Regions from separate parts of the Clostridium sp. 'deep sea' genome, predicted to be linked through region 1. Evidence: a T-box and tRNA genes for the amino acid it is inferred to sense, from the RefSeq annotation. Region 1 holds a T-box; the other holds one or more tRNA genes.
The links. The T-box of region 1 lies ahead of IMX26_RS06105 (valine--tRNA ligase). A T-box ahead of a tRNA ligase gene usually reads a tRNA of that ligase, here a tRNA-Val.
Positions count from the first base shown of each region.

Region 1 (5,314 bases):
TTATCCACCATTGGTTACACCATCAAGTCAAATGGTAGGTGCGCAATCAGTTATGAATGTTTTAGCTGGTGAGAGATATAAAATGGTTACTAATGAGGTTAAAAATTATCTCAAAGGTTACTATGGAAGACCACCAGGAACAATTGACGAAGAATTTCGTAGAAGCATAATTGGTGATGCTGAGGTTATTACCTGTAGACCTGCTGAAACACTAAAGCCTGGTTATGAAGATGCTAAAAAAGCCATTGCTGAATATATGGAGAAAGACGAAGACGTATTGTCTTACGCTGCTTTCCCACAGGTTGCAGAAAAATATTTAAAACTCCGCCAAACAAAAAAGTATAAAGTAGACTATGAGACTTTAAATGAACATGAAGAAGCCGGAGATAAAGGCGTTCACCCAATTTAAACTAATATAACATATTAAATATAAAAATATATTAGGAAAAAATTATATTACGAGTTATAATAACTAATAGTATATGTTACTTCTTAGTATTAAAAAAAAGTAGAAGCGAACATTTTATGTGTTCGCTTCATTTTGTTAACAGAGTTAACAAAATGATAGCCTGTTGATAGTGTTTGTTATTAAGGTGTGCAACATACACAGGTAATAAAAGAAAGGGCATTTTATCAACAGTATATCTAGAGCATATTACATGTTCATTATATATTTAGTAAACAGGAGGATATTGTATGGTTAAGGGCATTGTGCTTTCAGTATTAGCAGTGGCGGTTGTTATCTTTTTCATTACAAAATTTGTTAAGAAATTTAAACTAACAAAAAAATACATAACAACTTTGTTTCAAAAGGTCTTTCCTAAAATAGCTTTTAATGATGAAAGTATTATTATAGAAAGCTTTGAACCTCAACAAATGAAGACTGAAAATTACATCAATGATAAATATTATTACCAAATCAATGCTAAAGATAACAGTGGTAAACAGTACCTTTTTGAGGGATGTATATATGATCCATCTGCTGACTACGCTGAAGAGCAATTCGAAGCAGAGCAAAAAAAATCTCGCCCAAAAGATGAGTCAATGAACTCAACTGGTGCTGGATTAGCTACATCTACTCATTCAGCTGGGATAGAAATGGCGCAAGGAATGCTTAGAGATCAAGCAAAACTTGAAAAAGAGGGAAGAGTAATTGAGGTTAGAACCAAAAAGTTTGCTATAGATGTTGAAATAACTAAAAAGATTAATGAATACAGTAATATTGTACCTAAAATATATTTTTTTGATGAAAAGAAAAATTTTGTATTAACTGAATTTTGTGGTTTAACATTGCTCAAAGATGTGTTGGTAAACATAGAGGATACTCAAAAATTAGATTTAATAAAAACAATTACAATTCAATTAGCCCATGCCCATAATGCATTTAAAAATGTTTCATTATTGGTACCATCACGTAGAGCAATGCAAGCAGAAGATTTTCGTAAAATGTTACATTCTGGTTTAAAACAGCTTGTTAAGGCTAAGCTATTATCAGAGGCTCAAATAAATGACTTATTAAACGAATACTATAGTACAGCAGTTTGGTTAGGAGACAACTTTGAACGTAATATTAGATTTAAATCATTAACTCCTTATGAAATGTTTGTAAATGACAATAATCCAGTAATTAGAAATTGGAGCGACTATGATACTAGCTCAGATATGACTAATTTAATAGATTTACTAAAAGACCCCATAGTTGATTTATCTATAGAGCAAGAAGAAGAGTTTGTGAAACTATATAGACAAACCCGTTTTGGTGATAAAAACTATGAGCAAATAATAAAGCAGTATCACTTAAATAGTTGTCATATCTTAACCGTTCAACTATGTTATATGATTTTATATATAAAAAGTAAACTGCAATCAAATGTAGATACAGATGTATTAGTAAACTGGGATCAAGAACATTTTGATAGACTATTTAGCAATGCACTAAATACTTGGTCTTTATATGAAGAGAGTAGAGATTATGCAGCTAAACTAAAAGAAGTATTTGATAGTATTGCTTAGCTTGCTTAAAATTATATGCAGTAGCCTTAAACAATGAGCTAAAGATAATTAAGTCAAGAAAGTGAAGTTGAGATTTAAGCTTTAAATACATTGACATTAACGCAAATTTTATGATATATTACAAAAAAATCATAACCTAAGATTGGGAAGAGTAATTAGAATAAGCAAGTAGAGATAATGGGTCCTAGGCTGAAAACCTGTTTTTGAAAGATCTAATGAACGTAGCCCATGAGGTGTTGTTGCGAACTTAAGTAGTAACAACCGGTAATTCCGTTATAATTATAAAGTGTTGCTAGATAGCAAAATTAAGGTGGTACCGCGGAGCTCTTTCGTCCTTTATTAAAGATGAAAGGGTTTTTTTTATTGTAGTGGATTAAGCAGTTGACAGAGCAATGGACGTAGTAGATGTAGCTATTGTAGTGGAGGGCTTCATGTCCTCCAATAGGGAGTTGAGTTACAAGCAACCGTAACTTTAAACCCAATCGCTATAACCATTGTTAAAACAAGGTTAGAACCATTGCTAAATCTATGTATAAACAATCGTAATAGGAGGATTATTATGTCACAACAAATACCAAAGAATTATAATCATACAGACACCGAAAAAAAATGGTATAAATTATGGGAAGAAAAGGGCTATTTTAAACCAGTAAAAAGAGACCCTTCTAAGGGTAAGTTTTCAATAATGATGCCTCCCCCTAATGTAACAGGTCAATTGCATATAGGTCATGCTTTAGACATGACTTTACAAGATATATTAGTTCGTTATAAACGCCAACAAGGTTACGAAGCATGTTGGATTCCTGGTACAGATCATGCGGGAATTGCCACCCAACGTAAGGTACGAGATGCCCTACGTAAAGAGGGAATAGACATGCAGGACCTAGGTAGGGAGAAGTTTATAGAGAGAGTATGGCAATGGAAAGATAAATACGGTAGTACAATTACAAATCAATTACGTGCTTTAGGTAGCTCTTGTGATTGGGATCGAGAATCCTTTACTATGGATGAAAGGTGCTCTAAGGCCGTTAAAGAAGCCTTTGTAAGCCTTTATGAAAAGGGTTTAATATATAAAGGTAGTTATATAATTAACTGGTGTCCAGAGTGTGGTACAACACTTTCCGACATAGAAGTAGAACACCACGAGAGTGCTGGTAAACTATATCATGTAGCTTACCCTTTAGCTGAGGGTGAGGGAGAGATTATTATAGCGACTACCAGACCCGAAACAATACTAGGTGATGTTGCGGTAGCAGTGCATCCGGATGATGAGCGTTACAAACATTTAGTTGGCAAACATTGTATTCTACCAATTGCCAACCGTAAAATACCAATTGTTGCTGACTACTATGTAGAAAAAGAGTTTGGTTCTGGTGCTGTTAAAATAACACCTGCACATGACCCAAATGACTTTGCTATTGGGCAACGACATAACTTACCAGAAATAAATATAATGAATGAAGACGCTACCATCAATGAAAATGGAGCTCCTTACACTGGTATGAGCCGATACGATTGTCGTAAAGCGTTAATTAGAGACTTAGAGGGAATTGGTTTACTACGAAACATAGAAGACCACCAACATAACGTTGGCCACTGTACCCGCTGTGAAACTACAGTTGAGCCACTAATTAAAAATCAGTGGTTTGTAAAAATGAAACCTTTAGCTGAAAGAGCCATTGAGGCTGCCCGTAAAAAAGACGTAAAATTTGTACCTGATAGATTTGAAAAAATATATTTACAGTGGTTAGAAAAAATTAGAGACTGGTGTATTAGTCGTCAATTATGGTGGGGACATCAAATTCCTGCATGGTATTGTACCTGTGGTGAAATAATAGTAAGCAAAGAGACTCCAAGCACTTGCCCTAAATGTGGTGGTAAAAACCTAATACAAGATGAAGATGTGTTAGACACATGGTTTAGTTCAGCATTATGGCCATTCTCTACCCAAGGCTGGCCTGACCTAAAGCCAGAACAACTAGATTTTTATCCTACTTCTACTTTAGTAACTGGTTACGATATAATCTTCTTTTGGGTTGTGAGAATGATAACTATGGGTTTAGAGTGTACAGATCAAGTGCCATTCGATACTGTTTTATTACATGGTTTAGTTCGAGATAGCCAGGGTCGAAAAATGAGTAAAAGTTTAGGCAATGGGGTAGACCCACTAGAGGCTATTGCTGATTTTGGAGCAGATGTATTACGCTTTACCCTAGTAACTGGCAATACTCCGGGTAACGATATGCGTTTTCATATGGAAAGACTAGAGTCTAACCGCAACTTTACCAACAAAATGTGGAATGCTGCTCGTTTTGTACAGCTTAACTTAGCTGAATTTAAATGGAGTGATATAAACTTAACAGAAAACTTGTCTTTGGCAGATAAGTGGATATTAAGTAGATTTAGTACCCTTATAACAGAAATTAATAGAGTTGTTAATCGTTATGAATTTGGTGAAGCAGCACGTATGTTATATGACTTTTTGTGGAGTGAATACTGCGATTGGTATATTGAAATGGCTAAACCTCGCTTATATAGTGATAATGAAGCAGATAAGTTAACTACACGTTCAGTGTTAATAACTGTGCTTAGTGGTACTTTACAGCTTCTACATCCATTTATGCCATTTATCACAGAAGAACTTTGGCAGTCATTGCCTCACAAAGGTGAGTCGATTGTAATTACTGCACTACCAGAAGCAAACTATTACAACGAAGACACTGAAAAAGTAATGGCGGTATTAATGGACGCAGTTCGTTCAATTAGAAACATTCGTCAAGAATCAGATGTTAAACCTAGTCAAAGAATAAAAGCCATAATAATGGCAGATAACATAGAGACTCAGCAGATGTTTATTAAAAATGAAATATATCTAAAGACTCTAGCTGGTTTAGGTGAGCTTGAGGTTAAACTGTTGCAAAAAGATCAAGCACCTACTGAAGAGGCGTTAACAGCTATCGTAAGTGGGGCAACAATTTACTTGCCACTAGCAGGGTTAATAGACTTAGCTAAAGAGACTGAACGTTTACAGAAGGAGTTAAAACGATTACAAGGTGAGGTTAAAAGGGCTAACGGCAAAATAAATAATGAAAAATTTGTTAGTAAAGCTCCAGCCCATATTGTTGATGCTGAACGCCAAAAACTAGAGGATTACAAAGCACAGCTTCAGGCAGTAAAAGATAGAATTGCTAGTTTAGCAAAATTAAAATAGTGAGGGTTATAATTGAATTATCAACAAGCAATAGATTATATACATGGAATAGAGAGATTTGGAAGTAAACCAGGTTTAGCAAGAACTAAA
Region 1 is NZ_CP063353.1:1,286,594-1,291,907, reverse strand. It holds gene IMX26_RS06115 (oxaloacetate decarboxylase subunit alpha) at 1-409, shown strand, start outside; gene IMX26_RS06110 (hypothetical protein) at 697-2,013, shown strand; T-box leader at 2,143-2,353, shown strand; gene IMX26_RS06105 (valine--tRNA ligase) at 2,573-5,224, shown strand; gene IMX26_RS06100 (folylpolyglutamate synthase/dihydrofolate synthase family protein) at 5,237-5,314, shown strand, end outside.

Region 2 (5,314 bases), 920 kb from region 1:
ACCCACTACCCCTAGTGATGTAGAGGTTATATTTGTAAGTGACTTTGCACAAGCATTACCCGAAATTGTGGTGGAGGGATAAAACATGGCAGAGCCTGTTCAACGTATACCACCCCAAAACAGCGAGGCAGAGCAATCAGTACTTGCTGCAATGTTAGTAGATAAAGAATCGCTTTTAACAGGCATAGAAAAACTATTGCCTGAGTATTTTTATAAAGACAATCATCGCCTTATATTTAAGGCGATGATTGAGCTTGAAGAAAACAATCAAGCTGTTGACATAATTACCCTAATTGAGCAGTTGCGTAAAAAAAAGCAGCTTGATGATGCTGGGGGTATTATCTACTTAACAGAAATGAGCTCCTTAGCTCCATTAGTAGGTAATGTAACCGAGTACTGCAGAATAGTGCACGAAAAAGCCATGCTTAGGCATCTTATAACCATAGCTCGTGAACTAGCAGACGAAAGTTTTTCTAATAACGAATTTGATGACATATTAGATAATGCCGAAAAAAAACTATTTGAAATAAGCCAGCAACGAGATACCCGTAGTTATCAAGAAATAAAAGACGTAATTAAAGAGACATTTGCCAGCATTGAAGAAAGCTTTAGAAATAAAGGTAAAATGACTGGTTTAAGAACAGGCTTTACCGACTTTGATGACATGACAAATGGGCTACAGAAAGCAGCACTAATTATAATAGCAGCTCGCCCATCTATGGGTAAATCTGCCCTCATGTTAAATATGGCTCAAAACATAGCACTACGTGAAAAGACTGGCGTAATGATATTTAGCTTAGAGATGCCTAACAACCAATTAGTGCATCGTATGTTATGCTCTGAGGCTAAAATAAACTCCATGAGGGTTCAAAAAGGCTTTATTGAGGAGAATGAATGGGGTAAACTTAGTAAAGCTGTTGCTATGCTTGGAGATTCTCCTATCTATTTTGATGATACCCCTGGTATCTCAATTTTGGAACTGCGAAGCAAAGCCCGTAGGCTAAAATCCGAAAAAGATATTGGCTTAATAATTGTTGACTATTTACAGCTTATTACAACCCCCAATAAAAACGAGAGCCGTCAGCAGGAAATAGCTTATATTACTCGTCAAATAAAAGAGCTAGCTCGGGAGTTAGATATACCTATAATTGCCCTTGCTCAGCTTAGTCGTGCTGTAGAATCACGCCAAGATAAACGGCCCATGTTAAGTGACCTGCGTGAATCAGGAGAGATTGAGCAGACAGCCGACATAGTATCATTTATTTATCGTGATGACTACTACGACCCGGATAGTGAAAACGCTAATATAGCCGAAATAATAATTGGCAAAAACCGAAACGGTCCTACTGGCAGAGTTGAATTAATGTTTGCTAAACACCTAGGAAGATTCGAAAATCTCTCTAAAAGAGATGACTAAGAGCAAAATATGCTATAATGATTGATGGTACTGTTAGGTACCATTTTTTTATTTTAAACAAGCTAAAACAATTAAGAAACTAAAAATGGGAGTGGCTCAAATGAAAGAATACGATGTAATAATAGTTGGAGCAGGTCCTGCTGGTATGTTTGCTGCCCTAGAACTAATTCGTAAAGACCCTAGTAAAAAAATAATCATGCTCGAAAAAGGCAACGATATAAATAAACGTGTTTGCCCTGTAGCAGAATACGATAAAACATGTGCAAATTGTAAAAACTGCTCTATCACGTCTGGTTTTGGCGGAGCAGGAGCTTTTAGTGATGGTAAACTCACTTTAACTACTCGCTTTGGTGGTATGTTAGGAGAATATATTGGCGATAAAGAGCTTTCACAGCTAATAGAGTATGTTGACCAAATATACCTAGAGTTTGGTGCAACAGATGAGGTTTTTGGTGATGAAAATGATCCTCGAATCGAAAACATAAAAAGACAAGCCGCCGCCGCAGAGCTTTTGCTAGTACCAGCCCGTATAAGACACCTTGGTACAGAAGAGTGTTATAAAATAATACAAAAAATAAGAGTATGGTTGGGCAAACATATAGAGATAATTACCAACTGCGAGGTTAAACATATACTCGTTGAAGATAATAATTTTAGGGGCGTAGAAACAACCGATGGTACAGTTTACAGCTCTAATAACGGAATTATAGTTCCTGGCCGTGATGGTGCTGATTGGTTTGCGGGTGAGGCTAAAAGACTAGGCTTAAAGAGCATCGTAAACCCTGTAGATATTGGTGTAAGAGTAGAGGTGCCTGCCGAGGTGTTTAGCCATATTACAGATATAGTTTATGAATCTAAGTTTATATTTTACAGCCGCCAGTTTGATGATCGCATAAGAACATTTTGCATGAATCCTTACGGAGCAGTGGTTGTAGAGAACAATGACGGGCTTATGATAGTAAATGGTCATAGCTATCAAGAAAAACGCACTGCAAACACAAATTTCGCCCTTTTAGTAAGCAAAACTTTTACAGAGCCATTTAAAGAACCTTTAACCTATGGTAAATACGTGGCTAAGTTAGCAAATATGCTAGGCGGTGGCGTAATAGTACAAAGACTAGGTGACTTACAAGATGGCAGAAGAAGTACCAAGGCCCGTATAAAGCGGGGTTTAGTTCAGCCAACCCTAAGCGATGCCACCCCAGGTGACTTAAGCCTAGTATTGCCACATCGCCATGTAGTAAGTTTACTAGAGATGTTAGAGGCTTTAGATAAGGTTGCTCCAGGTGTAAACTCAAGGCATACCCTACTCTATGGTGTAGAGGTTAAATTCTACTCTAATAGAATACAGCTCGATAGCGAACTAAGAACTCAAATTAAAGGCATGTGGGCAGCGGGTGATGGCGCAGGCATAACCAGAGGTCTTGCTCAAGCCTCAGCGGCTGGTATAGTAGCAGCGAGATCAGTGTTAAAGTAAAACTTAACTTAAAACTAAAATAGTTAATTAAAGGGCAGATATTATACTCTGTCCTTTTGTAATACCTTTAACACACTTTAAGATAAAGTACAGCATTAAAATAGCAATTTAAAACAGTAATATAAGTGTTAAGAATAGCCCCCTAAACACGCCCAATTATTTCTTTTTATAAAATTTTAATTTAACCCTTGACAATTTGCTATTTAGTCACTAAAATAACAAGTGCACTTTTGAAAAACAGCATAAATTGCAACACAAATTTAGAAATAATAAAAAAAATATTTCAAAAAAAATGTTGACAAATTTAACTGCATGCTGTATCATTAGTTCTCGCGTGGGTCATTAGCTCAGTCGGTAGAGCATCCGCCTTTTAAGCGGGGTGTCGTTGGTTCGAATCCAACATGACCCACCATTTTTATTATTAAAGCCTATAAAGGCCCCATAGTGAAGCGGTTAACACAACAGCCTTTCACGCTGTAGACACGGGTTCGAATCCCGTTGGGGTCACCATGGGGGCGAATAGCTCAGTTGGGAGAGCACCTGCCTTACAAGCAGGGGGTCACAGGTTCGAGCCCTGTTTCGCCCACCAAAAATGTGGAGTCGTGGTCTAGATGGTTTAGGATGCCGGCCTGTCACGCCGGAGGTCGCGGGTTCGAGTCCCGTCGGCTCCGCCAAATAAAAAATCAGCAACCTGAGGGTTGTTTTTTTGTGTTTAAATAAACTTAATAATGGGGGGTAACACCCTTGTAGTGAACGACCTCAGTGTCGTTCAAGTTAAACAGCAAACGTATTCATAAAATAAGTTATTAAGTTACCTTATATACTAAAATTATGGCGAACAATTACGCGAAGCTCACCACGCGAATAAAATGAGCACACTACGTGGTTTGTAAACAAACCACACTGCACACGAAGAGCCAGGCTCAAGTACACAACAAAGGAACGCCTTTAGCGTTCCTCTCTATTTTTAAACCTTCTGCCTTGTCTTCTCTGTCTTCTACGTGGTAAATCCGAGTTAATATCTTCACTTCCACAGCTGGGGCAGTTGTTTCTATTGCTTTCTTGCCAATTATCATGACAATGATTACACCTTTTGCGTTGGGGTTCATGGGTGTAGTTGCCACCACTAATTTTAATTGGTAAGCCAAAACAAATTGCCTCTGCCACTTTTCCTCGTGCTTCTTTAATAATACGCTGTAACGTACCACGTGAAACCCGCATAAAGTCAGCACACTCTATTTGATCTAACCCTTCATAGTCTGCAAGCCTTAGAGCCTCAACTTCTTCTAATGAAAGCTCTATATAACTATTATCTTCTTGTATATTTTTAGGAAAAAACTCCTTATTTTCAGGAATATATCCAATACGCCTTGGCTTAGTTGGTCGTGGCATATAATCACCTCATACCTATTTTACCTTATAATAAAAAAAAATCATAGTTGGTGTTCTGCTAATTTTGTTAAAAAATGTAAACTAAAATTGATAATATTATGAAAAAAATAATTATCTTTAGCCTATAAAAAACTTTAATTTACAACACTTTATATTTCAAAAATACAATAACTGTGTTACTATAGGCTTACTATTTAATGTGAGGTGTAAATCATGCAAGGTGATTGGTCTCAATACACTGACGAGCAACGTTATCAAGCAATATTAAATAAATACGAAAATAAAGCTCACTTAGCAGGAAAAACTCATGATTCTATAAAATTTGTAAGGGCTTTACGTAAAAACAAAAAACAAAGTTCACCAAATTACTACCATGTAATACTAGAGGGCTTAAGTGTTTTAGAGGCAGCTCTGCGTTACCAAATAGAGCTTACAAACTTGTTTATTTGCCCTACTGATATATATTCTTCTTATGCCCGTAACACCCTAGAGCAGGCAGCAAATAAAGCTTTGAACTCATTTATTGTAACCAAAAAAGTATTTCAATTAATTAGTGCCAAAGATAACTCTAATGGTTTATTGGCAATTGCCAAAATACCTAAAAACCAGTTAACAGATATCCTAAAAAATAAACCTCAAATAGTAGTAGTGCTTGATGGTTTAGAAACCCCAGGTAACATTGGCTCTATTATAAGAACAGCTGACGCCATAAATGCGCAGGCTATTATAATTACAAATCGCAAAGCAAAACTGTATCACCCTATGATGGTTCGTAGTAGTAGAGGGGCTTGCTTTAAATACCCCATAATCGACACAACTGTCGAGCAGGCTAGCGAGTTTTTATTAAGCCATAATTATGAGCTAGTATTAGCAGATACTGATGCTACTGAGTATCACTATGAGCATCAATATAGCCAGCGTGTAGCGCTTATTATGGGTAGTGAAAGGTTTGGCATAGCTAATGATTGGTACAAGCCTCAGCACAGTAAAATTGCTATTCCTATGTATGGAGATTGTGATTCACTTAA
Region 2 is NZ_CP063353.1:2,206,475-2,211,788, reverse strand. It holds gene lonC (Lon family ATP-dependent protease) at 1-82, shown strand, start outside; gene dnaB (replicative DNA helicase) at 86-1,417, shown strand; gene IMX26_RS10250 (NAD(P)/FAD-dependent oxidoreductase) at 1,518-2,894, shown strand; tRNA gene IMX26_RS10245 (tRNA-Lys) at 3,231-3,306, shown strand; tRNA gene IMX26_RS10240 (tRNA-Glu) at 3,330-3,404, shown strand; tRNA gene IMX26_RS10235 (tRNA-Val) at 3,408-3,483, shown strand; tRNA gene IMX26_RS10230 (tRNA-Asp) at 3,491-3,568, shown strand; gene IMX26_RS10225 (DUF134 domain-containing protein) at 3,843-4,286, opposite strand; gene IMX26_RS10220 (RNA methyltransferase) at 4,500-5,314, shown strand, end outside.
Region 2: it encodes a tRNA-Val, which carries the amino acid that the T-box ahead of IMX26_RS06105 (valine--tRNA ligase) is inferred to sense. The anticodon was not compared.